3 regions of the Pseudomonas sp. GOM7 genome follow, and region 1 is predicted to be linked to each of the others. Evidence: predicted binding sites of a transcription regulator. Region 1 holds the regulator's gene; each other region holds the start of a gene.

Region 1 (10,202 bases):
TGCTTCTACATGATCGTCGGCCTGGTGCAGGCCGACCAGGGACGTGTGCTGATCGACGACCTCGACGTCAGCCACCAGCCCATGCATGGTCGTGCCCGCGCCGGCATCGGCTACCTGCCGCAGGAAGCCTCGATCTTCCGCAAGCTGTCGGTGGCCGACAACATCATGGCCATCCTCGAAACGCGCAAGGATCTCGACCGCGCCGGGCGCCAGGCGGAGCTGGAGAACCTGCTGCAGGAATTCCACATCCACCACATCTCAGGCAACCTGGGCATGAGCCTGTCCGGTGGTGAACGACGCCGCGTGGAAATCGCCCGCGCCCTGGCCACCAACCCCAAGTTCATCCTGCTCGACGAACCCTTCGCCGGTGTCGACCCGATCTCCGTGGGCGACATCAAGCAGATCATCCATCACCTCAAGACCAAGGGTATCGGCATTCTCATCACCGATCACAACGTACGCGAGACCCTGGACATCTGCGAAACGGCCTACATCGTCAACGATGGCCAACTGATTGCCGAAGGCGACGCCGAGACCATCCTCGCCAACCAGACGGTGAAAGAGGTTTATCTGGGCCACGAGTTCCGTCTGTAAACATCCATATTTAGATGACGGAAATAGGACAGCCCCTAGGCAAGGACGAGATTTTCAGGCATATAATTTGCTTCCTGGCGGCGCTTCGGCGCCCTGATGTGGAAGGCGTAACTCGCCGGTAAATTAAGGTCTGCAATGAAACCATCGCTAGTCCTCAAGATGGGCCAGCAGCTGACGATGACCCCGCAGCTGCAACAGGCCATCCGCCTCCTCCAACTGTCGACTCTGGATCTGCAACAGGAAATTCAGGAGGCGCTGGAATCCAACCCCATGCTCGAGCGCCAGGAAGACGGCGACGACTTCGACAACAGCGACCCGATGGCCGACGGCGCCGAAAGCGCTGCTCCCGCGCCGAGCAAGGAAGAGAGCTACCAGGAAGCCACTCCGACGGTTGATAACCTGGAGGAAGGCGAGTGGGGCGAACGCATTCCCAACGAGCTGCCGGTCGATACCGCCTGGGAAGACATCTACCAGACCAGCGCCAGCAGCCTGCCAAGCAACGACGATGACGAGTGGGACTTCACCACCCGCACCTCCAGCGGCGAGAGCCTGCACAGCCACCTGCTCTGGCAACTGAACCTCGCGCCCATGTCGGACAAGGATCGGCTGATCGCCGCCACCCTGATCGACTGCATCAACAACGATGGCTACCTCGAAGAAACCCTCGAGGAAGTGACCGAGTCCTTCGACCCGGAATTGGACGTCGAACTGGACGAAGTGGAAGTGGTGCTGCACCGCATTCAGCAGTTCGAGCCGGCCGGCATCGGCGCCCGCGACCTGCGCGAGTGCCTGCTGCTGCAACTGCGCCAACTCCCGGCCAGCACGCCCTGGCTCAACGACACCCAGCGCCTGGTCAGCGAACACCTGGAACTGCTCGGCAGCCGCGATTACGCCCAGCTCATGCGCCGCACCAAGCTCAAGGAAGACGAGCTCAAGCAGGTCATCGAGCTGATCCAGCGCCTCAATCCGCGCCCGGGCTCGCAGATCGAATCCAGCGAGCCGGAATACGTGGTGCCGGACGTCATCGTGCGCAAGCACAACGGCCGCTGGCTGGTGGAGTTGAACCAGGAAGCCATGCCGCGCCTGCGCGTCAATGCGCAGTACGCCGGCTTCGTCAAACGCGCCGATTCCAGCGCCGACAACACCTTCATGCGCAACCAGTTGCAGGAGGCGCGCTGGTTCATCAAGAGCCTGCAGAGCCGCAACGAGACCCTGATGAAGGTAGCCACGCAGATCGTCGAGCACCAACGCGGCTTTCTCGACTATGGCGACGAGGCGATGAAGCCCCTGGTGCTGCACGACATCGCCGAGGCGGTGGGCATGCACGAGTCGACCATCTCGCGCGTCACCACGCAGAAATTCATGCATACCCCGCGTGGCATTTACGAGCTGAAATACTTCTTCTCCAGCCACGTCAGCACCTCCGAAGGCGGCGAATGCTCGTCGACGGCGATTCGCGCCATCATCAAGAAACTGGTGGCCGCGGAAAACGCGAAAAAGCCGTTGAGCGACAGCAAGATCGCTGGTTTACTGGAGGCACAAGGCATCCAAGTCGCCCGTCGCACGGTGGCCAAGTACCGTGAATCCCTCGGTATCGCCCCCTCCAGCGAACGCAAGCGACTGATGTGAGCAAGATCGACTGCTCGTCCATGGCGAGCAGGCCACAGTGTTCCGGTGGTGGGCCTCGTTAAGGCCTATCTCTTACACAAGGCAACAAGGAGAAAGCGGTATGCAAGTCAACATCAGTGGACATCAGCTGGATGTGACCGACGCCCTGCGTGACTACATCGGCGAGAAACTCGGCCGACTGGAACGCCACTTCGACAAGATCACCAATGTTCAGGTGATCATGGAGGTCGAAAAGCTCAAGCAGAAGATCGAAGCCACCCTTCACGTTGCTGGCGGTGAGGTCGTCGCCAACGCCGAACATAACGATATGTACGCTGCCATCGACCTGCTGGCAGACAAACTCGACCGTCAACTTATCAAGCACAAGGAAAAGCAGCTCGATCGCCTGCAAGGCGCCACAGCCCGCTGACATTTCCCTTCCATGATCCGACTTGAAAATATCCTGACCCCCGGCCGTTCCCTGGTGAACGTGCCGGGCGGCAGCAAGAAGCGTGTGCTCGAACAGATCGCCAGCCTGGTCGCCCGCGACCTCGATGAGCTGGACAATCAGGACATCTACGAGAGCCTCATCGCCCGCGAGAAGCTTGGCTCCACCGGCTTCGGCAACGGCATCGCCATCCCTCACTGTCGCCTGGCCGGCTGCAACGCACCGATCAGCGCCCTGCTGCGCCTGGACACGGCAGTCGACTTCGACGCCATCGACGGCGCGCCGGTCGATCTGCTGTTCGTCCTGCTGGTGCCGGAAGCCGCCACCGACGCCCACCTCGAACTCCTGCGCCAGATCGCCAGCATGCTCGACCGCCAGGACGTGCGCGAACGCCTGCGCCAGGCGCCGACCAGTGAAGCGCTCTACCAGGTGGTCGTGGACATCCAGAACGGTCAATAACCATGCGCCTGATCATCGTCAGCGGTCGCTCCGGCTCCGGCAAGAGCACTGCCCTCGATGTACTCGAAGACAACGGTTTCTACTGCATCGATAACCTGCCGGCCAGCCTGCTGCCGGATCTGGCCGAACGCTTCCTGCCGCAGAGCGATCTGATGCTGCCTCAGGTCGCGGTATCCATCGATGCGCGCAACCTGCTCAGCCAGCTACGGCGCTTTCCCGAACTGCTCGACGAAGTGCACAAGCGCGGTATTCGCTGCGAGGTGCTCTACCTCGACGCCGAAGACGACACCCTGCTCAAGCGTTTCTCGGAAACCCGTCGGCGCCACCCGCTGACCAACGACAACCGCTCACTGGCAGAAGCCATCGCTTACGAAAGCCAGTTGCTGGCGCCGATCATCGACCTGGCCGACCTGAAGATCGACACCACGCGCCTGAACCTCTACCAGTTGCGCGACACCCTCAAGCTGCGCCTGCTCGGGCAAACCCAGAGCGGCACGGCCTTTCTCGTCGAATCCTTCGGTTTCAAGCGTGGCATGCCGGTCGATGCCGACCTGGTGTTCGACGCCCGCTGCCTGCCCAACCCCTACTGGAAGCCGGAGCTGCGCGACTTCTCCGGTCTCGATCAGCCGGTCATTGACTACCTGGCCGCGCAGCCGGAGGTCGAAGATATGTATCAGGACATCCTCACCTACCTGGAGAAGTGGCTGCCGCGCTTCGCCGCCAGCAACCGCGCCTACGTGACCATCGCCATCGGCTGCACGGGTGGACACCATCGTTCGGTGTACCTGGCCGCACGCCTGAGCGAAGCCCTCAAGCATTCGTTGAAGAACGTCCAGGTTCGCCACCGCGACCTCAGCTAAGGAATCCCTGCCGCGATGCCAATCCGCGAAGTCACCATCATCAACAAACTCGGCCTGCACGCTCGTGCTGCCGCCAAATTCGTCGGTGTTGCCAGCCAGTACCCCTGCCAGGTGCGTATCGGCCGTAGCAGCGACAGCCTGGTGGACGGCAAGAGCATCATGGCGGTGATGATGCTGGCGGCCGGCAAAGGCACCCCGGTGCATCTGCACACCGAGGGCGAGCAGGACGAAGCGGCCATGCAGGCGCTGATCGCGCTGATCGACAACTATTTCGACGAGGGCGAATAAAGCAGCTGCAAGCTGCAAGCTGCAAGCTGCAAGCTGCAAGCTGCAAGACATCCATCGTGCACGGAGCGCCCGGTATACGCGACGCCGTAGGGTGCGCCGTGCGCACCAAGCCGCTGCATCCGAAGCACAAGCGGTGCGCACAGCGCACCCTACGAACTGTAGGAGCGAGCTCTGCTCGCGAACGCAGGTAACGCCAAAAGCTTCGCGAGCAGAGCTCGCTCCTACACATGTACAAAGGTAGCCCGGATGCAATCCGGGAGCCCTCCCCCGGATTAATGCGGGCTACGCCAGGGCCGTATCCAGCACCATCATCAGGCAGAAGCCTGCGGTCAGGGCCAGGCAGGCTTCGCTGCCATGCCCTTCGCGCTGCGACTCGGGCACGACTTCATGGATCACCACGAACAGCATCGCCCCCGCTGCCAACGCCAGGCCCCAGGGCAGCAGTAGCTGCGAGATGCCCACCAACCAGGCGCAGAGCACCGCGAACAACGGTTCCACCAGGCCCGAGGCCACACCGATCAGCACCGCCTTGCCGCGCGCCATGCCAGCGCTGGCCAGGCCCAGTGCCACGATCAATCCCTCGGGCATGTCCTGCAGGGCAATGCCGATGGCCAACCCCTGCGCACCACTCAAGCCTGCACCAGCGGCGACGCCGACCGCCATGCCTTCGGGCACGTTGTGTGCGGTGATGGCGATGACGAACAGGACGAGCCCGGAGGCCAGGCTCTGCTCACCTTGCCGTTGCGCCAGGCGGCGCCCCAACAGGTGCATGGCAACCACCCCGAGCAACACGCCGATACTGGCCAGAGCGCCCGCGCCCCAGGCCGAGAAGCCTTGTTCCCTGGCCACCTCGAGTGCTGGCACCAGCAGGGAAAACACCGTGGCCGCCAGCATCACCCCGGCGCCGAAGCCCAGCAGCCTGTCACGCATGCGTGCGGACAAGTTGCCCATGCACAACACCGGCAAGGCCCCCAGGGCCGTGCCGGAAGCGCACAGCAGGCCAGCCTGCAGCGCTTGCAGCAGACGAGGTTGCGCGCTCTGGTCGAGCAGCACCAGGGCCTGGATCAGCAGCAGCAGGCCACCACAGAACAGGATGGTGCCACCCAGCAGGTAGCGGAAGATGCGGCCATTACGGCCAAGCGCAACAGCCTGCGTCACGCGCATACCTTGCCAGCTCAACCCATGGCCTGGCGGTAGCGACGCGCCACTTCGTCCCAGTCGATGACATGGTAGAAGGCGCCGATGTATTCCGGTCGACGGTTCTGGTAGCGCAGATAATAAGCGTGCTCCCACACATCCAGGCCGAGAATCGGCGTGTTGCCATGCATCAGCGGGCTGTCCTGGTTGGCGCTGCTTTCCACCGCCAGACGCTTCTCCGGGGTCAGGCTCAGCCAGGCCCAGCCACTGCCGAAGCGGCTCAGGGCAGCCTTGGTAAAGGCCTCCTTGAAGGCAGCAAAACCACCCAGTTGACTGTCGATGGCCGCAGCCAGCTCGCCACTCGGCTCACCGCCACCACTGGGCGACATGACCGTCCAGAACAGGCTGTGGTTGGCATGCCCACCGCCCTGATTGATCACCGCTGCATGCAGCGCTTCGGGCAGCTCAGCCAGTTCGCGCAGCAGGGTTTCCACCGGCACCTCCTCGTACTCGCTGCCCTGCAGCGCGGCATTGAGGTTGTTGATGTAGGTCTGATGATGCTTGCTGTGGTGGATCTCCATGGTCTGCGCATCGATGTGCGGTTCCAGGGCGTCGTAGGCATAAGGCAGGGCTGGCAGACTGTGCGGCATGGACGAACTCCTTCAGTGATAGACAGGGCCCGGGCCGCACGAGCAGCTCGGATGAGGCGTACAGGCATGACGCCGGGCAGCACCGAGCAGGCGATCAGTACGCGGAAAGGTGCCGTACTCGGCGATGAACTGCAGCAGCTCGAGATAGGTGCGCTGGCTGTGCCTGAGCGCCGCTTGCTGCAGTGCTTCGGGCAGCGCGCCATTGCCAAGGATGCTCAGCAGGCGCTCATGGCAGGCACAGAGGTTTTCCGCGGCCGACTCCGCTTGCTCGAGCGTCAGGTGCAGGTCGGCCAGGTTGTGGTGGGAAACGACGAACGCCGCCACTGCCTGCTCGTGATCGGCCCAGCGCCCCAGCAGCACCTGCGCCTCGGCCAGCGCCTGCAGGTACAGCTCGCGCGCCTGAACCCAGTTCCCCTCGGTAAAGCAGCGATTGCCCGCTTCGATGACGGTCTTCCAGTGCTCCATGACAGCCCCTTGCCGAAACGGCAGTTGCGATGAACGAATCGAGGGCAACGGTGGTGGCCGACCACGCGCTGCCCCTGTCAGGCCTTCAGAGCCCGCCTTCGGTGAGCCTTTCCGGGTTCAGCAACTGCTCCAGTTGCTGGCGCGACAGATCCGTGTGCTGCAGCGCGACCTCGATGATCGGCCGCCCCTCTCGGTAGGCCTGCTTGGCGATTTCGGCTGCCTTGAGATAACCGATGATCGGGTTCAGCGCCGTGACCAGGATGGGGTTGCGCTCCAGCGCCTCCCTGAGCTTGGCCTGGTTGACCTTGAAGCTGGCGATGGCACGGTCGGCCAGCAGACGGCTGGCATTGGCCAGCAGGTCGATGCTGCCCAGCAGGTTGTCGGCGATCAGCGGCAGCATGACATTCAGCTCGAAGTTGCCGGACTGCCCGGCGATGGCGATGGTGGCGTCATTACCCATCACCTGCGCGGCGACCATGGCGGTGGCCTCGGGAATCACCGGATTGACCTTGCCCGGCATGATCGACGAGCCCGGCTGCAGGGCCTCCAGCTCGATCTCGGCCAGGCCAGCCAGAGGGCCTGAGTTCATCCAGCGCAGATCGTTGGCAATCTTCATCAAGGACACAGCCAGCGTCCTGAGCTGCCCAGACAACGCCACGGCGGTGTCCTGCGAGCCGATCAAGGCGAAGAAATTCTGCCCAGGGGTGAAGGTGATGCCACTCAGAGCGCTCAGCTCCAGGCAGAACGACTCGGCGAAGCGCGGGTGTGCATTGACCCCGGTGCCCACCGCCGTACCGCCCTGCGCCAGCGCCTGCAGGCTCGGCTGCAGAGCGCGCAGATGCTCGATGTTGGCCTGGATCTGCTGGCCCCAACCATCGAGCACCTGGCTCATGCGTACCGGCATGGCGTCCATCAGATGAGTGCGCCCGGTCTTGACGTAGGGCTGCACCTCCAGGGATTTCTCGCACAGCACCTTGAGCAGATGGCCCAGGGCCGGCAGCAGGCGCTCGTGCAACTCGATGGCGGCGCTGACGTGGATGGCCGTGGGGGTGATGTCGTTGCTGCTCTGGCCGCAATTGACGTGGTCATTGGCGCTGACCGGGCTACTCAGAATACGGCTGGCCAGGGTGGCGATCACCTCGTTGGCGTTCATGTTGGAGCTGGTGCCGGAGCCGGTCTGGAACACGTCCACCGGAAAGTGCGCGAGGTAGTCGCCGGCCAGCAGTTCCTGACAGGCCGCGACTATGGCATCGCCCATGGCCGCATCGACCTGCTGCAGCTCGACGTTGGCCCGCGCCGCTGCCGCCTTGGCCAGCAGCAGAGCACGGATGAAGGCCGCCGGCATGCGTCGCCCGGACACTGGGAAATTGTTCACTGCACGTTGCGTCTGCGCGCCGTACAGGGCTGCGCTCGGCACCTCCAGCTCGCCCATGCTGTCGCGCTCGATGCGCGTGGCCATGTCATTCATAGGGATGTCCTTGTGCGGGTTCATCGAAACGGAGGGAAGGCTGCAGACGCAGGGTCGCCAGCCGGTTGCGGAGATGGTTCAGGCGCTGCTGACGCTGGCGCGTGACGGCCAGTCGATCCAGGGCATAGAGCGGCCGCCAGGCATGGTCGAGACACAGGCAGCGCCAGTGCCAGGGCAAGGCCCGATCCACGGCGCTGTCGAGAAGCAGTTCGAGCAGGCGCTGCCACATGCTCCAGGCCTGCAGTTGGCCACTGCGCACCAGCTTGCAGCCGTGGAGTTGATGCAGGTCGAGCAGACGCGGCTCGTCAGGCTGCAAGGCGCAACGAATGCGCCAGCCTTGCCAATGCCAGCAATCCAGACAGGAAGAGGAATGATGAGGGAACATGACGACCCACACGACGATTACGTAATGATATTTATTACCATTTGGTAAGCATAATCAACACGTGATCTGTGTGGGCTTGTGCTGATCCGGCGCCCGCAGGGCGCCGGAGCATTCGAGGAAACTCAGCTACCAGCGACGGTCATCTTGTCGATCAGCACCGAGCCGGTGCAGATGTTGCCGCGCCGCTCCAGGTCGCTGCCGACCGCGAGGATCTGGCGGAACATGTCACGCAGGTTGCCGGCGATGGTCACCTCCTGCACCGGGAACTGGATTTCACCGTTCTCCACCCAGAAGCCCGCTGCGCCGCGGGAGTAGTCGCCGGTCACCAGGTTCAGGCCCTGCCCCATCAGCTCGGTGACCAGCAAACCACGGCCCATGCGGCGGATCAGCGCCTGCTGATCTTCGTCGCCATGGCTGACGAACAGGTTGTGCACGCCACCGGAGTTGGCCGTGCTGGGCAGCCCCAGCTTGCGCCCGGAGTAGGTGCCAAGCACGTAGGACACCAGCTCGCCCTTGTCCACGAAGGGCTTGGCGTAGGTAGCCAGACCGTCGCCGTCGAAGGCCGCACTGCCCAAGGCACGCGGCAGGTGCGGGCGCTCGTCGAGGCTCAGCCACTCGGGGAACAGACGCTGGCCTAGCGCCCCTTCGAGGAAGGAAGAATGGCGATACAGGTTGCCGCCGGAAATGGCCGCCAGCAGATGGCTGAACAACCCACCGGCCAGCTCGGCGGCGAACAGCACCGGCACCTCGCAGGTCGGCACCGGTCGCGCGCCCAGACGACTGACCGCCCGCTCGGCGGCGCGCTGGCCGATACCGGCCGCATCGGCCAGCAGCTCACCCTGGCGATTGACGTCGTACCAGTAGTCGCGCTGCATCTGTCCCTCACCCTCGGCGATCATCACGCAGCTCAGGCTGTGCCGGGTGCTGGCGTAACCGCCGATGAAACCGTGGCTGTTGCCGTACACGCGGCAGCCCTGATGGGTGTTGAGGCTGGTGCCATCGGCATTCTTGATGCGTTTGTCAGCCGCGAAGGCTGCCGCCTCACAGACCAGCGCCTGCTCCACGGCCTGTTCCGGCGTGATCGACCAGGGGTGGTAGAGATCCAGCTCCGGTAACTCGCGCGCCATCAGGGCGGCATCGGCCAGGCCCGCGCACTCGTCCTCGGAAGCATGCTTGGCAATCGCCAGGGCCGCCGCCACGGTCTCGCGAATGGCCGCCGCGCCAGTGGCCGAGGTGCTGGCCGAGCCCTTGCGCTGGCCAACGTACAGGGTGATGCCAAAGCCCTGGTCACGATTGAATTCGACGGTTTCCACCTCGCCCTGGCGTACCGTGGTGGACAGCCCCTGGCCAGCCGACACGGCCACCTCGCAGGCACTGGCGCCCTGGCGTGCGGCCTCGGCGAGAATCGCCTCGACCTGCTCCTGCAGCGCCGGCAAGGCCTGCGGCCCGATCAGTTCTACGTCACTCATAACCTCTCCTAAAAAGCAGCTTCAAGCTACAAGCCTCAAGTAAAAGCCAAATCCGCTCCTGGCTTGAAGCTTGCCGCTTGTAGCTGCTGTTATCATGGCGGCGTTTCCCTCTGGACCCGCCCCATGTCTGATTCCTACGACGACTTCTCCCTGGAGAAAAGCAAATCCCAGGTCAAGCGCGAGCTGCATGCTCTGCAGGATCTCGGTGAACGTTTGACCACCCTCAAGCCGGATCTGCTGGCCAAGCTGCCACTGACCGACGCCCTGCGTCGCGCCCTGGCCGAAGCCCCCAAACATACGGCCAACGCCGCACGCAAACGTCACATCCAGTTCATCGGCAAGCTGATGCGTGAACAGGATGTCGAGGCGAT
Region 2 (10,202 bases), 760 kb from region 1:
TGCTGCCGGCCGGCCGCTGATGTTCACCTGATACTCGAAGGCCACCGGAATCCCCGGCGGATTGGCCGGCACGTTGATGGTCAGGGCGTTGTCCTGACCCGGCACGATGTTGCCGGTATTGATCACGTTGCCGTTGATGTCCACCACGTTGTAGCTCTGCGTGGCACCACCGGCGGCACCCATGACGATACGCAGCGGCGGCGCGTTGCGCAGGCTGGTTTCCAGGTCGGCTTGCGCCGCCGGGTCATAGATGTCGATCTCGGTCTTCAGGGTCGGCTGGCTGATCTTGCCGGTGCCGATGTTGCCCGGGCTGGTTTCGGCCTTCAGCGGCGCGGCGAAGGCCAGCTCTTCGGGGTTCTTCATGTCCGCGCGGATGTCGCGCCCGGCATTGCGGGTGGGCATGATCTGGAAGCGGTCGCCCGCGGCGAAGGTGCCGGCGGCGACGCCCAGGCTGAAACCGTCGATTTCCGGCGCTGGCACCGTGGTGATGTCGAAGGTGGCCGGGGTCGGCGGAAACAGGGTGCCATCGGATTGCCGGCGCACCACGTATTCGGTGGCGCTGGTGAACTGCACCTCGTAATCGCTGGTGGTCAGTTGGGTGGTATCGGTGATGCTGACATTGAGGTTGGCCGAGGGGTCACTGTTGCCCACCCGCGCCAGGCTGCGCTGAGCGAGCAACAGCGGGTCGTTGAGCGGGCGGAACAGTTCGTTGCCGAACTGGCCGTTGAGATCGAGCCCCTGCCCGAGCTGGACGTTGAGCTGGTCGGCAACCGACAGCGCCAGGCGCCCTACCGAGTTCATCGAAACGTCCAGCACGTCCTGGCGATAGCGCAGCAGGCCGCCCATCTCACCGCCGGTGATCAGCGAGGTGACGTTCTGCTGGGAATTGCCGCTGACAAACTGGATCTCGCTGCGCAGCGGGTCGGACAACCCAGGAGTGATCTGCAACTTGGAAGCCGTGCTGCCGACCACCAGGGGCTGGCCGGAGCCGATGAACAGGTTGTAGCTGTTGTCGTCCTGCGGCACCACGCTGACGCCGACGAACTCGGACAACTTGCGCACCGCCTCTTCGCGCGCGTCGAGCAGATCGTTCGGTGCCCGCCCGTTGGCCGAAGCGATGGCGATGGCGTCGTTGTAGCCGGCGATGGAGGTCGCCAACTGATTGACCTGGTCGGTCACCGCCGAAAGCTGCTTGTTGATGAAGCTGTTCTGCTCGAACAGGCGGTCGTATACGGTGTTGAAACGCTTGGCCAGACCCTCGGCCTCGGACAGCACCAACTGCCGTGCGGGAATGTTGGCCGGGTCTTCGGCGGCGGTCTGCAGGGCGCTGAACAGCTTCTGCAAGCCGGGCGTCACCCCGGTGGTACTGCCGGCCAGCAGCGAGTCGAGCTGGTTGATCTGGCTGAGGTAGGACTGCGTATCGGAGTTCAACGCCGTGCTGCTACGCACCTGGGTGGTGAGAAAGTCGTTGTAGATGCGCCGCACGTCCACCAGCGTGGTGCCCGAGCCGATGTAACCGGCACCGCTGAACTGCGGCACGCGCGTGGCCTGCACCGAATCCTGGCGGGAGAAGCCGGGGGTGTTGACGTTGACGATGTTGTGGCCGGTGACCGACAGCGAGGTCTTGTTCGCCGACAGGCCGGACAGGCCGATGTTCAGTAGGTCAGCCATGCTTCAATCTCAGGTCCTGGTAGTCGAGCCATCGGCAGCCGCGACCGCCTGATAGGTCTGCATCTGACGGGCGATCTGGGAGATCTTGCGCGCGTAGTTGGGGTCGGTGGCATAACCGGCCTGCTGCAGTTCCTTGACGAAGCGCTCCGGGTTCTCGGTAACGTTCAGCGCCTTCTCGTAGCGACCGTTGTCCTGCAGGAAGCGCACGTAATCATCGAAGCTGTGGGCGTAGGACTCGTAGGTACGGAAGCTGGCGGATTCCTTCACCGCCTTGCCGCCCTTGAACTCGGTGGTCAATACCCGTGCCGAGTCCCCTTCCCAGCCGCCATGGGCCTTGATGCCGAACAGGTTGTGGCTGCTGTCGCCATCGCGGGTGCGGATGATCGACTTGCCCCAACCCGTTTCCAGCGCGGCCTGAGCCACCAGATAACGCGGGTCGACACCGATTTTCTCGGCAGCCGCCTCGGCCATCGGCAACATGGTGGCAACGAATTCCTGTGGCGAGGCGAAGGCGGCCTTGCCCGGCGCCAGCGGCGGCTGGGCGATGCGCCGGCCAGCGAGGGCATCGATGTCCAGCTTCGGTGCCGTGGTCTTGGCCGTGCTGACCTGCGCCGGAATCCAGTCCTCGCCAGCCAGTGTCTTGCCATCGCCAGCGGCGGGCACAATGCCGGCCAGCAGGCGATCGGTCAGTTTGCCCGGCAGCGCCAGGCGCCGACGATTGAGTGCGGCCACATCATCGCTCTCGCGAAAGCCGGAGACCCCCTTGACGCTCTGCTCGGCACTTTGCGCCGCGACCGGCTGCTGCACCTGGGCAAAGGGGTTGGGGCGATCGGAGTGCTGCTTGAGCTTGGACATCTGCCGCGTCAGTACATCGGCCAGGCCGATGCCGCGACCTTCCTTGGACAGGGTGACCGCCAACTGCTGGTCGTACATGTCCTGGTAGGTCTTGCTCTCGTTGCTGTTCATGAAGTTGCCTTCGCTGAACACGGCATTGGCCGAGCGCATGGCCTTGAGCATTTCGTTGACGAACAGCGACTCGAACTCCTTGGCCACCTTGCGAATGTTCTGCTCGCTGTCACCGCCCACCTTGAATTGGTTGAGACGGTTCAGGTCGTTGAACGAGCCGCTGTCGACCGGGCTCTTGGCGCCGAGCAGACCGGCTGAGAGTCGAGAATCCATACGCTTTTGCCTCTTTAGATCACGATCAGGTCAGCCTGCAGGGCGCCGGCTTGCTTGAGCGCCTCCAGGATGGCCATGAGGTCGGAAGGTGCGGCACCGACCTGATTCACCGCACGTACGATTTCGTCGAGGCTGGTGCCTGGGCCGAACTTGAACATCGGTTTCTTTTCTTCCTCGGCACCGACGCGCGAGCGCGGCACCACGGCGGTCTGGCCACCGGAGAGTGCTTCGGGCTGGCTGACGATGGGGTCTTCGGTGATGGTCACGGTCAGGCTGCCGTGGGTCACGGCCGCTGGCTGCACCTTGACGTCCTGGCCGATGACGATGGTGCCGGTGCGCGAGTTGATGATGACCTTGGCCACCGCCTTGCCCGCCTCCACCTGCAGATTCTCCAGAATCGACAGGTAATCGACGCGCTGATTGGGGTCGAGCGGCGCGCTGACGCGGATCGAGCCACCATCGATGGCCTGAGCCACGCCGGGGCCGAGCAGGTCGTTGATCTGATCGACGATGTTCTTCGCCGTGGTGAAGTCGGGGCGATTGAGGTTGAGAGTCAGGGTATTGCCCTGATCGAAACCACTGGGCACAGGGCGCTCGACCGTGGCACCGCCGGGAATGCGTCCGGCCGAGGGCACGTTGACGGTGATGCGCGAACCATCGGCGCCACTGGCATCGAAGCCGCCGACCACCAGGTTGCCCTGAGCGATGGCGTAGACGTTGCCATCGATGCCCTTGAGCGGCGTCATCAGCAGACTGCCGCCGCGCAGGCTCTTGGCGTTACCGATGGAGGAGATGGTGATGTCGATGGCCTGGCCCGGCTTGGCGAACGCCGGCAAATCGGCATGCACCGAAACCGCGGCGACGTTCTTGAGCTGCACGTTGCCACCAGCCGGCACCTTGATGCCGAACTGCGCCATCATGTTGTTGAAGGTCTGCACGGTGAAAGGTGTCTGCGTGGTCTGGTCGCCGGTGCCGTTGAGACCGACCACCAGGCCGTAGCCGATCAGCTGGTTGCTGCGCACGCCCTGAATGGAGGCCAGATCCTTGAGACGCTCGGCCTGGGTTGGCAGGCTGATCAGCAAGCTGCATAGCATCGTCGCCAGCAGCAGCCAGTCGTTGGCACCACGGCGGCGATAGCCACGCTGCGCTGCGGCGAACTGCTGACGACAGGAGTACTGCGGCTTGCTCTCACGAGCGGCCGGGCGCAGGGCACTGATCCAGGATGTCATAACGGCTCTCCAGCTCAGAACGGCCACAACGGGCTCATGAAGAAGCGGCTCATCCAACCCGGCTGGTTGGCATCGGCGAAGGCGCCCGTGCCGGAATAGGTGATGCGCGCATCGGCCACACGGGTCGAGGCCACGGTGTTGTCGGTGGCGATATCGTCGGCGCGCACCAGGCCGGAAATACGTACCAGCTCGTCGCCGGTATTGAGGGTCATCCATTTCTCGCCGCGCACGGCGAGGATACCGTTGGGCAGTACTTCGGCAACGGTCACGGTGATCGAACCGGACAGACTATTGCTCTGCCCTGCCTGCCCGGAGCCGGTGTTGGCGCGTTGCGAATCCCAGCTCGAATCCAGGCTCAGGTTGTTGTTGGTCATGCCCAGGGCGCTGAGGCTGCGCAGCGGGTTGTCAGGGGCCACGGCCATGCCGAACAGGTTGGGCACGCCGAGGGTGCCGCTGCTGTCCTTCTTCAGCGCGCTGTTGGCGTTCTTGCTGGCCTGGGTACGCTCGTTGAGGGTGATGGTGATGATGTCGCCGACGCGGAAGGCCTTGCGGTCGTCATACAGGCCGTTCTCGAACCCGGCCTGATAGATCGCGCCGTTGTTCTGCGCCGCCGGCATGGGCGTGCGTGGCAGCACCGGCGCGTAATAGGGATCGTCCGGCTTGGCCGTCGGCGCCACGCAGCCACTGCTCAGCAGCACGCTCGCCAACAGGGGAAAACAGATCAATTGCCGGTTCATAACCTCTACCTCACGGTGTAACTAGTCGGGCTCGATGGATCAGAGGTTCTGCGTCACGAACGACAGCATCTGATCGGCGGTGGAAATCACCTTGGAGTTCATTTCATAAGCGCGCTGGGTGGTGATCATGTTCACCAGTTCCTCGACCACGCTGACGTTGGAGTTTTCCAGGGTGTTCTGCAGCGTGGTGCCGAGGCCGTTGAGTCCCGGCGCCCCTACCTGCGGCGCACCACTGGCGCCGGTTTCCAGGAACAGGTTGTTGCCGATGGCTTCCAGGCCGGCGGCGTTGACGAAGTCGGCCAACTGGATGTTGCCGATGACCTGCGGCTGCGGGTTGCCGGCAGTGGTCACGGAGGCGGTGCCGTCTTCACCCACGGTGAAGGTACGCACCTCCGCCGGCAGGACGATGGCAGGCTCCAGCGCGAAACCCTGAGAAGTGACGATCTGGCCATCGGAATTGAGATGGAAGCTGCCGTCGCGGGTATACCCCACGTCACCATTGGGCATCAGGATCTGGAAGAAACCGCGACCGTTGACCGCCAGATCCAGCGGCTGCTCGGTGGTCTGCAGGCTGCCTGCAGTGAAGATCTTCTGCGTGCCCACAATGCGCACCCCGGTACCGAGCTGCAGGCCGGAGGGCAGTTGGCTGTCCTGGGTGGACTGGCCACCCGGCTGACGGCGAATCTGGTACAGCAGATCCTCGAACTCCGCGCGGTCGCGCTTGAAGCCGGTGGTCGCCACGTTGGCCAGGTTGTTGGAAATGGTGGTCAGGTTCATGTCCTGGGCGGACAGGCCTGTCTTGCTGACCCACAGAGCCGGAAGCATGTCGTTTCTCCTCGGGCGCCGGTTTTACGGCGCCGCGTACTGGTAATTAGCTAAGTTGCAAAACCCGAGCCACGGACGATGCATTGTCCTCGGCGGTGCGCATCATCTTCACCGACAGCTCGAACTGGCGGGACAGCGCGAGGATGGCGGTCATCTCTTCGACGGCATTGACGTTGCTCGACTCGAGAAAGCCCGAGGTCAGGGTGACGGTGGCATCGGGCTCGACCTGGGGCTGGCCCTTGACCCGGATAAGGCCATCGGTGCCCTTCTCCATCTGCTTGGGATCGGGATTGACCAGCTTGATGCGGTCGACCTCGGCCAGGGTATTGGGTGCCTCGCCCAGCGCGCGGATGCTGATGGTGCCGTCCTGGCCGATCTCCACCTTCTGCTCCGGCGGCACGGCGATCGGCCCGGCATTGCCCATGACCGGCAAGCCATTGCCGGTGCGCAGGACGCCAAGGGCATCGATGTTGAGGCTGGCAGTTCGCACATAGGCTTCGCTGCCATCGGCAGCCTGCACGGCGATCCAGCCCTTGCCGCCGACGGCCACGTCCAGATCACGCCCGGTTTCCTGCAACGAGCCTGGCCGGAAATCCGTGGCCGGGCGTTCGCTCATGGCGAATACGCGGGCCGGGAAGGTTTCGCCGAACAGCGGCATGGAGCGCGCCTGCTCGAAATCACGGCGAAAACCGGTGGTCGACACGTTGGCCAGGTTGTTGGCGTGGGCGCGCAGCCCCAGGCTGTTGTTCTGCGCACCTGTCATGGAGACGTACAGCATCTTGTCCATGGAAATCCTCCGAGTGGGCGACGTGCCCTTGGCTCTTTGCATGCTCTAAAGCAAGTGCCGTGCCATTCCCGAAAAACAACCACAAGATACTGATTTAAAAGGAGTATTAGAGAAGATAAAAAGGCTTTAAGGATCTTGGCGGCGAAGTTTTGCCGGGCCGGAAGCAGCAAAGCGGCAAGCCAGGCTTGCCGCTTTGCCAGGTGCGCCAGGGATCAGCGCAGGTTGATGATGGTCTGGGTGATGGCGCTCTCGGTTTCGATGGTCTTGGCGTTGGCCTGGTAGTTGCGCTGCGCGACGATCAGGTTCACCAACTGGTCGGAGATTTCCACGTTGGAATCTTCCAGCGCGCCGGCCTGCAAGGCCCCCAGGGTACTGCTGCGCGGCGTACCGATCACCGGCTCACCCGACTCGAAGGATTGCACCCATTCGGTCTTGCCGTTGGGCGTCAGACCCTGCACGTTGGCGAAGTTGGCCATCAGCACCTGCCCCTGAATCTTCGACTGGCCGTTGGTGTAACGGGCGAAGATCACCCCGGTATCGTCGATTTCCAGGCCCGCTAGCTGGCCTGTGGTATAGCCGTCCTGACTGACGCTGTTGACGCCAAAGGCCGTGGCGTACTGGGTCGAACCGCGCATGTCGAAGGTAAAGGCAGAACTGTCGGCGCCGTTGGGCACCAGCGCGCCAGGGTTGGCCGGATCCTTCTCGGCCGGCACCCAGTCGGCCTGGGCCAGGACGAAGGTGCCGTTAGCCGCGGTTGCCGGAATGGCCGGCGCATCCAATGCCGGGTTGGCCGGGGTGCTGGCGATCGGGGTGAAAGCCGGGTTGGCAAGCTGACCGGCCGCATCGTAATTCATCGCATAGCTGAATGGCTGGGTACTGGTCGGATCACGCGGGTTCACGCCATCGATCAATACATGCATGACCCAGCCATTGTTGGCCGGCGCCTCGTTCTTCACGAAGTACTGCGACATGACGTGGGCATTGCCCTGCGTATCGTAGATATTGGTGGAGGTCGACCAGTTGAAGGATTTCGAGTCACTTGGATCGAAGGTCGGCGCGGCCATGGTGCCGGCATTGGCCGGGCGCACGGCGTTGGAGTTGAGGTTGATCGATTGCGTGACCGAGGTGGTGGCCCTGGGCTCCTGCTGACCGGCATTGATGCGCAGGTCGCTCTGGATCGGCAGGATGTTGCCCGACTCGTCGGCCGAGTAGCCCTGCAGGCGATAGCCGAAGTTGTTGACGATGTAACCGTCACGGTCGGTGCCGAAATAACCGGCGCGGGTGTAGCTCATGCTGCCGTTGTTGCTGGTCATGAAGAAGCCGTTGCCGTTGATCGCCAGATCCAGGGCATTCTGCGTGTAGTTGATGTTGCCCTGATTGAACAACTGCGACACGTCGGCAAGCAGCACACCACTGCCGCGCGGGTTCTTGCCGGTGCCCAGCACCGAGGATGCATAGACATCGGCGAACTCGGCACGCGACTGCTTGAAGCCTGCAGTGCCGGCGTTGGAAATGTTGTTGCCGGTAACGTTGAGGTCATTGGTCGCGGCACGCAGACCACTGAGACCGATATTGAACGACATGGAAAACTCCTTTGCCGGGATGGCCGGCAACAATAATTACTGGCCGATGATCTGCACTTGGGAAAGCGGAACGCTGCCGAGGCCGGCAAGATTGAGCATCAGTTCCTTGCCACCCAGCGCGACACTGTCGACATTGGCCGGCAACTGGGTGTACAGCCCCTTGGTCTCGCTGCCATAGGTGGCATGCGCCTCGAACTTGTAGGTGCCGGGCGGCATGATCTTGCCGCTGTCGTCCTTGCCGTCCCAGATGAAGCTGGCATTGCCGGCCACCTGCTCGCCCAGGTTGACGCGCGTCACCAGGGCACCGGAATTGTCGAAGACGTTGACATAGACGTTCTTGCTGCTTACCGGCACCGTCACGCTGCCCTTGAAGCTCTCGCTGGTGTCGACCACCGCCTTCTCGCCCTGCACGATGACCTTGCGCCCCACCAGCGACGAAGCCTGCAGCGCCTGCGAGGACTGGAAGTTGGACATCATCGAGTTGACGCTGCTGTTCAACTGCTGGATCCCCTCCAGGCTGCTGAACTGCGCCAACTGGGCGATGAACTCGCCGTTGCCCTGAGGCTCCAGCGGGTTCTGGTTGTTGAGCTGAGCCACCAGCAGGTTGAGGAACTCGTTCTTGCCGAGATCCTTGCTCTTGGTGGTGTCCTGCTTGAGCTGGTACTGATCCAGTACCGAGTTGGTGCCGCTGACGGTGCTCATGACCTGCGCTCCTCGTATTGGCTTACTGACCCAGGGTCAGCACACGCTGCAGCATCTGCTTGGCGGTATTCATCATTTCAACGTTGGTCTGGAAGGCACGACTGGCGGAAATCATGTCGGCCATCTCCTCGACCACGTTGACGTTCGGGTAATAGACGTAACCATCGGCGTTAGCCATTGGATGGTCAGGCTCGTAGCGCGGCATCAGGCTGCTCTGATCTTCGATCACACCCAGCACCTGCACGCCACGGCCGGCCTCGTCCTGCTCGGCGAACAGCGAGCCACGATCGCCGTTCTGCGCCTGCTGGAACACGGTGGCGAACACCGGGTGGCGGGCGCGGTAGGTCTGATCCAGGCTCGAGGAAACGGTCTCGGCGTTGGCGATGTTGCTGGAAATGGTATTGAGGCGAGTGCTCTGAGCGCTCATGCCGGTACCGGCGATGTTGAAAACACTGGCTAGGGACATGATCGCGCTCCTTATTCGCCGCGCAGGGCTGCGGTCAGCCCTTTGAACTTGCTATTGAGGAAGGTGAAGCTGGCCTGGAACTGCACGGCGTTCTCGGCGTAGTTCGCCTGCTCGACCTGCAGGTCGACGCTGTTCTGATCCAGCGACGCCTGGAACGGCGTGCGGTAGGGCAGCTCGGCTTCGCCGCTAGGCACACCATCGGCGGCGATGTGGCGGCTGTCGGTACGGCTCAGGGAGACAGGGCCGCGCTGCTGACGCGAATTCTCGGCAGCCAGGACACTGGCGAAGTCCAGATCACGCGCCTTGTAGTTCGGCGTGTCGGCGTTGGCGATGTTGTTGGCCAGCACCTCGGCGCGCTGGGCGCGAAAACCGAGTGCCTGTTCGTGGATGCCAAGGGCTCTGCCGAAGTTGATGCTCATGCTCTGAACCTTTGCCGCTAGGGCCGTCTGTCACTGTTGGCAGACATACAGCAAAGGCTGTGCCAGTTATTTAAAACCTTATATATCAATGACTTGAGATTAATCTGCTGGCTCGAAAGCGGCAAAGCGGCAAGGCCTTACCGCCTGCAGGCAAGCAGCGGCAAAGCCGGCCAGGCGCTTTGCCCCTCAAGTTTCGGCCGATGACCCAGCGAGTCGTTTCGACTGAATTCGTCGCTGTCTGGTGGCTTCGTGACCTGATTGGGAGATTTTGCTGCTTATGGGGAGCTGCTTGATTGGTGCCGCACTGGCAAATTTTTGTTGGCTTGTTGGTTGTTCGGCTGTCTGTTCCGGATTGCCGCGTTTTTGTTGATGTTTTTTGGTTTCGCCCTCCCGGGCGAGTCACTTTTGACGGGCAAAAGTAACTAAAACCCTCCGCCCGATCATCCGGCCCCGGCTTCGCCGGGGTTCGCTCACTCCATCGCCGCTCCAGAGGCCCGCCGCGGTGGGCCATCCCTGGCCCATCGCGGCTCTCGGCTTTGGCATCCTGCGTCGCTCTACCTCCTGCATCCATGCAGTCGTCGCGACATCCATGTCGCTCAACCTC
Region 3 (10,202 bases), 2.4 Mb from region 1:
CTCGCGCAGCTCGCTGGCGTAGGCGTCGGTCAGGCCGCTGCGGTAGGCGTAGTGCAGTTCAAACGAAGCGCCTTGCGCCTCGAGCTCAGCCAGATAGGCCATGAAGGGGGTGATGCCGATGCCACCGGCCACCAGAATGTGATGGCGGGCCTGCGAATGCAGGGCGAACAGGTTGCTTGGCGCGCCGATCTGCAGACGATCGCCCACCCTGACCTGCTCGTGCAGGTAGCGCGAACCGCCACGCGAGGCCTCCTGCAGGCGCACGGCGATGCGGTACACACCACTGTCGCGCGGGTCGCCCAACAGCGAATAGGCATTGCGCAGCGTGCGCCCCCCGGTGGGCAATATCACCTGCACGTGGCTGCCACAGGAAAAGCCCGGCAGCGTGCCGTCGACAGCGCGGAAGCTGAACTCGCGCACCACCGGGGTCAGTTGACGCACCTCGGTGACCTGCACCTCGATCATCGCGCTCATGGCCGCACCTCCGGCGCAAGGGGGTTGTCCGGGTCGAGGCACACGCCCATGTAGGCGCCAAGGCGCTGGGAGAAATGTTCGCGCACGAACAGCCTGACCCGGCACTGGCCACAGGTGCACTCGCCTTCGTTGCCGATGTCCTGGAAATGCCCGCAGTGCACGCAATACAGGCGGCGCCGTGTGCCGCGTTTGAACAGCTCGATCTCGTCACCGAGCAGGCCGGCCTGCCGCGCCAGGCTGTGGATGTGCCAGAGAAAGCTTTCATCGCCACAGACATACAGCCGGGTGCCGGCCTGGGCCTGCTCCAGCAGCATCTGCAAACGCAGGTACAGCGCTTCGCTGCTGGGCAGACTTTCCTGCTCGACACTGCCTGGCAGCGTCTCGCCCAGGCACAGCAGCAGCGTCGGTGTCGGGTGGTCGAGCAACCTGGCGGCCAGGTTCGCCTGCTGTGCCACCACGATCCGGCGGCTGGCCGGCTGCCTGGACGCCTCGCTGGCATAACGTGGGGTACTGAACAGGGGTTCGGTACTGGATGCTGTCATCGGAAATCCTCCCGGGTGAGAGCAAGGCGATGGTCGGTTTGCCTCCAGAGAAAATTCCCTTGGAGAACTTTTTGTTCTCAACAAGAAAGCATGGACTGTGCCATTTCCGTCACCCCGCGCCAGCGCTGGGGCAGACCCGATCAGCCCCACTGCAGGCTGGCGAACGCTGCACAAGGGCGGGGCAATGCGCGCCACTGCGGCGCATGGGGACGTTTTTTGAAAACGGGACTTGAAGGGTGAAGAAAAGGTGGCCACAGCAGGCGCCACGCAGAAACGACAACGCCGGCCCCATGCGCCGGCGTCGTTCTTCAGGGCCTGTTGCCGCACGAAACGGCAACAGCCCCGGGCAAGGTCAACTGGAGTACTTGTAGCCCACCTCGCCATGCGCGGCGAGATCCAGACCGTCGATCTCCTGCTCTTCATCCACGCGCAGCCCCCCGCAGAACAGCGCCGCGATCTTGAATGCCAGCCAACTGGTCAGTGCCGAGAAGAGGATGCTGAACAGCAGTACGCCAGCGTTGACCTGCAATTGATCGAACAGCCCACGCTCGCCAGTAAAACCCTGCCCGCCCAATTCGCTCAGGGCGAACACCGGGGTCAGCAAACCACCGAGGATACCGGCCACACCATGCACGCAGAACACGTCGAAGGCATCGTCCAGGCCCATGGCGGGCTTGAGTTTCTCCACCGCCCAGACGCACACCGGCGCAGCGATCAGACCCAGCACGATGGCGCCCATGGGGCCGACGTAGCCACAGGCCGGGGTGATCGCCACCAGCCCGGCGATGGCCCCGGACACCGCACCGAACAGGCTCGGTTTGCCACGGTGCACGCCCTCGATCAGCATCCAGGCCAGTGCCCCGGCGCAGCTAGCCAGCATGGTGTTGACCATCACCAGCATGGCGAAACCACTGGCCGCCAGGGCGCAACCGGCGCAGAAGCCGAGCCAGCCGACCCACAGCAGGCCGCCGCCGATGAAGGTCATGGTCATGTTGTGCGGGGCCACCGCCGACGTGCCGTAGTCACGCCGCCGACCAATCAGCCAGGCGCCGACCAGCGAGGCGATACCCACGTTCAGGTGCACCACGTTGCCACCGGCGAAATCCTGCACGCCGAGGTTGAACACCCAGCCACCGCCCCAGGCCATGTGTGCCATGGGGATGTAGTTGAGCGTCAGCCAGACCGCCATGAACAGCATCACCGCCGAGAACTTCATGCGCTCGGCGAAGGCGCCGACGATGATCGCCGGGGTGATCGCGGCGAACAGCAGCATGAACAGGAAGTACAGGTATTCAGGAATGGTGCCGACCACAGAGTCGGTGCCCACGCCCTTGAGGAACAGCTTGTCCAGCCCGCCGATCAGCGACTGCCAGGCCCCCCCGTCGGTGAAGCACAGGCTGTAGCCATAGATGGCGAAGAGCACCGACATCAGCGATGCGGTGCAAAACACCTGCATGAGGATCGACAGCACGTTCTTGCCACGCGCCATGCCGCCATAGAACAGCGCCAGGCCAGGCAGCGTCATCAGCAACACCACCAGCGAGCAGAGCGCCACGAACGCCGTATCGCCACTGTTGATCACGGGCGTCTCGGCCGCCTGCGCGACGGCACTGCCCAACAACGGAATAACCCCCAACGCAACACGACTACGGATCATCGACTACAGCCTCCAATCAGGGAGCCGTCCAGCGCGACCTATCGCGCGGCATCGGCATGCGAGACCCTGCCGGACAACATATCCTGACAGGAATTTTTATTTCCCCACAGGCATAGCAATCCTCTTGCCAATTGGAAACACCCAATTACAAATAAAATAAGTGAAACAAAATCATAAGGTTGAGCAAGGCACACTGACTCACTCGGAGATTCGCTAGCAACAAGCCTCACCGTCTTGGTGCAGGAAACGAAAACGGCGGTTCAGACCTGTAAAAAATGCTGCCCCCTCGCCATGCGGGAGTAGCGGCGTAATAATGGCGCATCATTGCAAGCAAGCATCAAAGCGCCATCATTTCGGCATCGGAATACAATTGCCTTCACCAGAACGTGTCATGAAGAAAAACAGGAATCCGCCACGATGAGCGCCTTCGAGCCAGGCAGCGTGTCCGTCAGGCAAACGGGTCGTGCGATACCGCCCCGGCAGCGGACAGCGTACGAGCGCTACGTCGTCCAGCAGCATGGCCGCTTCCTGCTGGCGATCAATTTCATCGCCATGTTCGCCTATGACCTGTACGTCTTCGCCGATGCCCTGCTGATTCCCGACATGGCGCTGGAGTCCCTGCTGCTGCGCAGCGGCCTGAGTCTCATCGGCCTGTTCAACATCTATCTGGTGTTCTGGCGCATCCGCAAGGTGCTGCTGATGGACATGCTGATGCCGATCCACGACATCATCTCCACCATCGCCTGGTTCGAGCTGCTCAAGCGCAGCAGCTCACCCGACGTGCCCACCTTCGTCTACGCCTCGGTGGTCTTCATCATCCTCGCCAACCTCGGTGCACGCTACAGCTTCCGGGGCATCCTGGCCTGCTCAAGCGCCATCTCGGCGATCATTCTGTATAACCTGTGGCTGTTGCATGACGGCCAGAGCAAGCCGGTGCTGGTGTTCAGCATCGCCTACCTGCCGGTGCTGCTGTTCAGCCTGTTCATCAGTTGGACCAACATCAACGGCGTGCGCCGAGCCTTTCTCGAAGATCAGGAAAAACAGCGCCAGCGCGACGAACTGGCTTCGCTCAACCTGCGCCTGGCGGAGCTGGCCAATACCGATGCGCTGACCGGCGTAGGCAACCGCCGTGCCTTCGATCGCACTCTGGCGCAGCACTGGCAGCAGATGCAATGCAACGGTCGCCCCTTCTCCCTGCTGTTGCTGGACATCGACTTCTTCAAGCCCTTCAACGATCACTATGGCCATCAGATCGGCGATCAGAGCCTGCGCCAGGTCGCCGGCTGCATCAGTGCCAGCCTGCGCCATGGCCAGGGCGAGGTGTTCCGCTACGGTGGCGAAGAGTTCGTCGTCCTCCTGCAGATAGCCAATGCCGAGGAACTCCTCGCCCTGGCCGAGCGCTTGCGCGAGCAGGTGGCCAACCTCGCCATCGAGCATCTACACCGCCCCGACGCCCTGATGCACCTGACCATCAGCATCGGCGCCTGCCCCACTCACTCACCTGATGTACAACAGGTTGAAGATCTCTTCGCACAGTGCGACCACTTGCTCTACCGGGCCAAGCAACAGGGGCGCAACCGTGTCTGCGTGCAGGTACCGGCGGAGGCTCAGGTCGGCTGAGTTCAGCGCGCGACACAGATGCCCGAAGGCCTCCTGAGATTTACGGCAGAACGACGCTTCATTGCCCCTCGTCAAGGCACACTGGGCGATTCTGTCTAAGCTTTCCCTTGAGCATGTCGGCAATCGGAACGGATGCCTCGCCCTGGAGCGACCGGCTCATTCGACCTTTGCACGATTGTTGTCTGCCAAACCGCTGGGCAGGCTTCGCTAAAGAAACCCGCTCAGCGCACGATGAGCTGTTCATACGAGAGACTCGAGAACGCACCCGCGCCTCGGGAGGCGCCTGAACCAGGCGCACGTCAGGACGACCGATGACCCCATGTCGAAAGCAGATGCAACCCAGCACAGCAACACTTCCCCTGGCAAAGGCGCACACGCCCCGCATGGCCGCGAGCCCTTGGCCTGCGCTAGTCGCCCTACGCTCGCCCGCTACACCTCAATCCAGATGATAGGTTCATGAAGATGGTCAAGAATGCCCCGTTGAGCGTGAAACTCCTGCTCATACTCATATTTCCCTTGTTCGGCTTCCTGGCCTTCTCTGCCGTGTACCTCGCCGGCAAATACCAGACGCTGAGCGAGATGAAACATACCGTGCTCGCCATCGAGACCGCGCAGAAAATCAGCAACGTGGTTACCGCCCTGCAGCGCGAGCGCGGTGCCAGCGGCGTGTTCCTGGGCAGCAAAGGGACAGCCATGGCCGACGCGCTGAAGCAGTTTCGCCTCGACAGCGATGCTGCAGCCAAGCAGATGCAAGGGCTACCGGCAGATGCCAGCGAAGGCCTGGAACAGGTCATGAAAGACCTCGCTGCGATCGGTGCCTTGCGCCAGCAGGTCGATGGTCAGTCGATCGACAATAGCGAATCCGGCGCCCGCTATACCGCGCTGATCAAAGCACTGATCGGCTACACCCAGTCGCTGGAGGCCAGTGTCAGCGAGCCGCAGATCCTGCGCGCCCTCGGCGCACTCAACCAGTTCGTGGAAATGAAGGAGCGTGCCGGCCGCGAACGCGCCTTGCTGGGACTGGCCTACAGCCGCAACCAGATCGATGCCGAGCTGCTCTCACGCCTGAGCCACAACATCGGCGAGTTCATGGCCTATCAGGATGCTTTCCAGCGCAGGGCGGCAGCGGAGCTCAAGCGCCAGCTCGACGAGGCCCTGCAGCAACCCGACGCGCAGGCCGCCATCGGTATGCGCAGCACGGCACTGGAAACGCCCCTGGGTGAAGCGCTGAACGTCAAACCAGCAGACTGGTTCAAGCTCTCCACCGCGCGCATCGACCTCATGGTGCAGGTGGAAAACGCGCTGAGCCAGAGCGTCGGCGCTCTCGCCACGCACGCCTATGAGGAAGCCGCACGCAGCCTGTGGCTGACCATCGGCGCCATACTCGGGGTACTGGCTGCAGTGGTGCTGCTGGCCTACCTGATCATCCGCAATATCAGATCGGCCGTCAGCGACCTCAACGACACCCTGGTCGCCTTGTCGAAACGCGACCTCACTGCCCATACCCATTACGATGGCCGCGACGAGTTCGGTGTGATCGCCCATAACCTCGACAACATGGCGCAGCAGATCAAGGACGTGATCCAGGAAATCGGCGGTACCGCCGCACAGGTGGCCACCGCTGCCGAAGAGTCCTCGACTGCGGCCCTGCAGACCAGCCAGAACGTGGCCCAGCAGCGCCAGGGCACCGATCAGGTGGCCACCGCCATCAACGAGATGAGCGCCACGGTCAGAGACGTGGCCCGCAGCACCACCGAAGCGGCCGAGATGTCGCGCCAGGTCAACGACGATACCTTGCAGGGCAAGCGCGAGATCGAGAACACCGTGCGCCTGGTGCAGGCCCTGTCGACCCAGGCCGAGCAGACCGCACGGATCATCGTCGAGCTGAAGAAAGAGAGCGATGCCATCTCCTCGGTGCTCGACGTTATCCGTGGCGTTGCCGAACAGACCAACCTGCTGGCCCTGAACGCAGCCATCGAAGCGGCCCGTGCCGGCGAACAAGGCCGAGGTTTTGCCGTGGTCGCCGACGAAGTACGGCAACTGGCGCAGAAGACCCAGGACTCCACCGTCAGCATCCAGCAGATGATCAGCAACCTGCAGAGTGGCTCGGATCGCGCTGCCAGCTCCATGCAGGAAACCCTCGACAAGGCGCAGGCCAGCGCCGGCAACGTGGTCAAGGCCGGCGAACTGCTGGTGCAGATCGCCGACGGCATCGCCAGCATCAGCGACCGCAACATCCAGGTGGCCTCTGCCGCCGAGGAGCAGAGCCTGGTGTCGGAAGAGATCAACCGCAACGTCAACGACATCAACGACCTGGTCATCCAGGTCAGCGCCGCCGCCGAACAGACCGCCGTGACCAGCCGCGAGCTGGCCAGCCTGGCCGATCATCAGCAGCAGTTGGTGGGGCGCTTCAAGGTAGGCTGACAGGCATTCGCTGCCGGCTCTCGACGAGCCGGCAGCCTCTGCGATTCATCGCCTTCAGGATCGAGCCAGACCATGAGCGTCGAGATACGCGCCGCACAGCCAGACGATGCTCCAGCAATCAGCCGGGTGATAGTCGAAACCCTGCGCATCAGCAACGCCAGGGATTACGCCGCGCACGTGATCGCCCAGGTGGAGAAGAACTTCACCGCCGAGCGCGTCGCGCAACTGATCGCTACGCGTCGGGTGCTGGTCGCCGAGCAGGCGCGGCAATTGCTCGGCACCGCCAGCCTGGATGGGCATGTGGTCAGATCCGTCTTCGTCACCCCGAGCGCGCAAGGCCAGGGCGTCGGCCAAGCGCTAATGGCCGCGCTCGAACGGCTCGCCCGCGCGCAAGGCATCACCGAGTTGCGCGTGCCCGCCTCGTTGACCGCCCAGGGCTTCTACCGGCACCTTGGCTTCGTGCTGCAACGGGAAGTGCTCGAAGGCGACGAGCGCATTCTGATCATGGCCCGCCAGCTCGGCTAGCCGAGGGCCTCGCCTGGAACCACAGCGGGCTCCACCTGGTCGGCTATGGCTCTCGCCCCACGGGTTTCCGGCATGGCCAGCCACAGCAGCAGGAAAGCCAGCGCGGCGATACCGGCCAGGGTCAGGAACGCCGCATCGTAGCCGGCGCCCTGCACCACCAACCCGGCCAAGCCGGGACTCAGCGCGGCGCCGAGGCCGAACGCCGTCGACAGCGCGCCCAGGCTGACGTTGAAACGCCCGGTGCCCTGGGTCAGATCCTTGACCACGATGGGCAACAGCGCGCCGAACAGGCCGGCGCCGATGCCGTCGAGCAACTGCACGGCCACCAGCCAGTAGGGATCATCGGACAGGGTATAGAGCGCACCGCGCAGCGGCAGGATCAGAAAGCCTGCCAGCAATAGCGGCTTGCGCCCCCAACGATCAGCCTTGAGCCCCACCAGCATGGCCATCGGCACCATCACCAGTTGCGCCGCGACGATGCAGGCGGAGGTCAGCGGCGTGGCCATCTGCATATTGACCTCCGACAGCTTCTGGCTGACCAGCGGCAGCATGGCAGCGTTGGCCAGGTGAAACAGCGCGCAGCACAATGCGAATATCAGCAATGGCCGGTTGCCCAGTAGCACGCGCCAGCCGGAGGCCTGCTCGTGGGGCAAGGCCGGCACGAAACCACGCGCAACGTCATGGTCGATGGCGCTGGCCGACACTCGGCTGACGGCGATGATGCTGCCGACCGTCATCACCGCCATCAGATAGAACACCGCCACCGGGCCGAACAGATAGGCAAAACCGCCGGCCAGCAGCGCGGCAAAGGCATTGCCGGCATGGTTGAAGCTCTCGTTGCGCCCGATGCGGCCGGTGAAAGCACGCGGCCCGGTGATGCCCAGGGAAATCGCGGCGATGGCCGGGGCGAACACCGAACCAGCGATGGCGCTGATGGTCTGGGTCACGGCCACCCAGCCGAAGCTGGTCAGCCAAGGCAACAGCAGGCAACTGCCGGTCACCACCAGCGCGGCGGCAGCCACAACTGCCCTTTTCGCCTTCGTTCTGTCGACCAGGGCACCGGCCGGAGTCTGCATCAGCAGCGCGCTGACACCGGCCAGGCTCATCACCAGACCGATGCTGGCCGGCTCCCAGTTGTGCACGGCCAACAGGTAAATCGCCAGGTATGGCCCCAGGCCGTCGCGCACATCGGCGAGGAAGAAATTCAGCCAGTCCAGAGAGAGGGCATTACGCCGGTCGTGATGGTTGTTATCCAATTGAAGACGCTCGCATGGCAGGAGTTGGACGAAGCGGTAAGGAATCATCCATAGAGTCGAATCCCCCACTGCAGTGCCGTGCCTGCCGCGAATTTTGCGTGATCGCCCAGCAAGCCAGACGAACGGCACCGAATTTGCTCAGCGTTGATCCGACACGACCTGCCTGGGAGGCAACATGAAAGTCGAAACTGGAGCCACGAACCTCTTCAGTAGCCAAAGTACGCAAACTCACGCCAACAGAAGTGGCGGCCAGTCGAGCTCGTTCGCCAGCATCCTCGCGGAAAAGTTGCAGGCAGCAGCCGGCAAGTCGGCTTCCGCCACAACCGGCGAAAGCGATGTGAGCAAGAAGTACGACTTCACCCATATGTCACGCAACGAGTTGCTCGAAACGGTGAACGGCCTGATCCACAGCGGTGACCTCACGCTCGACGACACCACCTCGCTGCTGGGTTTCATGGGTTCGTCGCCCTTGCTCAAGGTCGACTATGACGGGCTACCGCTGGAAAACGGCGATGTGCCAATGAACGTCTTCGAGCACATCAAGGCGAGCATGGAAGGCGCACGCTCGCGTAACGAAACCAACAGCATCGCCGGCCTGCAACGCGCGCTCGACGCTCTGATGAAGTTCCAGAAGAGCAACATCGCAGCACAGGCCTGAGCGACCCAAGCTGTGCGCATAACGGCATGGATCCGCCGCTCGATGGCAGCGATTGGCCAGCAGACGGCGAACCTTTGCCGCTACGGTGAGCAACGGCTGACTGACGCACTGACGAAAAAGGGCCGCAACGCCAAGCGTTGCGGCCCTTTTTCATCTTGCTGAGCGGCTCAGTACTGCAGTTGCCCCGGTACCCAGTTGGTGCCGGCCAGCGGCACGCGGGCCATGGCGGCGGCCTCCACGGTGAGGGCCACCAGATCCTCGGGATCAAGGTTGTGCAGGTGCGACTTGCCACAGGCGCGCGCCATGGTCTGCGCCTCCAGCACCAGCACCCGCAGGTAGTTGGCCAGGCGACGACCGGCGGCGACCGGATCGAGACGCTTGGACAGTTCCGGATCCTGGGTGGTGATACCGGCTGGGTCGCGACCGTTCTGCCAGTCGTCGTAGTAGCCGGCAGCCGAACCGATGGCCTTCAGCTCCTCGTCAAGGCGTGGGTGGTTGTCACCGAGGGCAATCAGCGCAGCGGTGCCAATGGCCACGGCATCCGCGCCCATGGCCATGGCCTTGGCCACGTCAGCGCCGGTGCGGATGCCGCCGGAGACGATCAGTTGCACCTTGCGGTGCATGTCCATCTCCTGCAAGGCCTGCACGGCCTGCGGTATGGCCGAGAGAATGGGGATGCCGACGTGCTCGATGAACACTTCCTGGGTCGCGGCAGTACCGCCCTGCATGCCGTCGAGGACGATCACGTCAGCACCGGACTTCACCGCCAGCTTGACGTCGTAGTACGGGCGACTGGCGCCGATCTTCACGTAGATGGGTTTTTCCCAGTCGGTGATCTCGCGCAGCTCGGCGATCTTGATCGCCAGGTCGTCCGGGCCGGTCCAGTCCGGGTGGCGACAGGCGCTGCGCTGGTCGACGCCGATCGGCAGGGTGCGCATACCGGCCACGCGCTCGGTGACCTTCATGCCCAGCAGCATGCCGCCGCCGCCCGGTTTGGCGCCCTGGCCGAGGACGATCTCGATGGCATCGGCCTTGCGCAGGTCGTC

The links. Region 1 encodes sigma-54, which starts transcription at its own class of promoters, with help from an activator protein. Its sites were predicted from a motif close to ANTGGCATNNANNTTGCTNT; they were not measured.
Region 2: the regulator sigma-54 is predicted to act here: its motif matches at 6,476-6,495, upstream of OU800_RS15895 (flagellar basal body rod protein FlgF).
Region 3: the regulator sigma-54 is predicted to act here: its motif matches at 2,786-2,805, upstream of OU800_RS06160 (ammonium transporter).

The regions. Positions count from the first base shown of each region.
Region 1 is NZ_CP113519.1:4,363,305-4,373,506, forward strand. It holds gene lptB (LPS export ABC transporter ATP-binding protein) at 1-594, shown strand, start outside; gene OU800_RS19330 (RNA polymerase factor sigma-54) at 730-2,223, shown strand; gene hpf (ribosome hibernation-promoting factor, HPF/YfiA family) at 2,324-2,632, shown strand; gene ptsN (PTS IIA-like nitrogen regulatory protein PtsN) at 2,645-3,109, shown strand; gene rapZ (RNase adapter RapZ) at 3,112-3,969, shown strand; gene OU800_RS19350 (HPr family phosphocarrier protein) at 3,985-4,257, shown strand; gene OU800_RS19355 (ZIP family metal transporter) at 4,540-5,421, opposite strand; gene OU800_RS19360 (superoxide dismutase) at 5,433-6,044, opposite strand; gene OU800_RS19365 (hypothetical protein) at 6,057-6,509, opposite strand; gene OU800_RS19370 (class II fumarate hydratase) at 6,595-7,968, opposite strand; gene OU800_RS19375 (FagA protein) at 7,970-8,362, opposite strand; gene pmbA (metalloprotease PmbA) at 8,485-9,831, opposite strand; gene yjgA (ribosome biogenesis factor YjgA) at 9,955-10,202, shown strand, end outside.
Region 2 is NZ_CP113519.1:3,599,970-3,610,171, forward strand. It holds gene flgK (flagellar hook-associated protein FlgK) at 1-1,671, opposite strand, end outside; gene flgJ (flagellar assembly peptidoglycan hydrolase FlgJ) at 1,681-2,850, opposite strand; gene OU800_RS15880 (flagellar basal body P-ring protein FlgI) at 2,865-3,944, opposite strand; gene flgH (flagellar basal body L-ring protein FlgH) at 4,094-4,816, opposite strand; gene flgG (flagellar basal-body rod protein FlgG) at 4,856-5,641, opposite strand; gene OU800_RS15895 (flagellar basal body rod protein FlgF) at 5,688-6,428, opposite strand; gene flgE (flagellar hook protein FlgE) at 6,641-8,011, opposite strand; gene OU800_RS15905 (flagellar hook assembly protein FlgD) at 8,048-8,713, opposite strand; gene flgC (flagellar basal body rod protein FlgC) at 8,736-9,179, opposite strand; gene flgB (flagellar basal body rod protein FlgB) at 9,191-9,598, opposite strand.
Region 3 is NZ_CP113519.1:1,361,208-1,371,409, reverse strand. It holds gene OU800_RS06170 (PDR/VanB family oxidoreductase) at 1-474, opposite strand, end outside; gene OU800_RS06165 (dimethylamine monooxygenase subunit DmmA family protein) at 471-1,016, opposite strand; gene OU800_RS06160 (ammonium transporter) at 1,369-2,673, opposite strand; gene OU800_RS06155 (GGDEF domain-containing protein) at 3,091-4,293, shown strand; partial or broken gene OU800_RS24225 (nitrate- and nitrite sensing domain-containing protein) at 4,750-5,808, shown strand; gene OU800_RS24220 (methyl-accepting chemotaxis protein) at 5,851-6,717, shown strand; gene OU800_RS06145 (GNAT family N-acetyltransferase) at 6,790-7,242, shown strand; gene OU800_RS06140 (MFS transporter) at 7,239-8,498, opposite strand; gene OU800_RS06135 (hypothetical protein) at 8,836-9,156, shown strand; gene OU800_RS06130 (FMN-binding glutamate synthase family protein) at 9,324-10,202, opposite strand, start outside.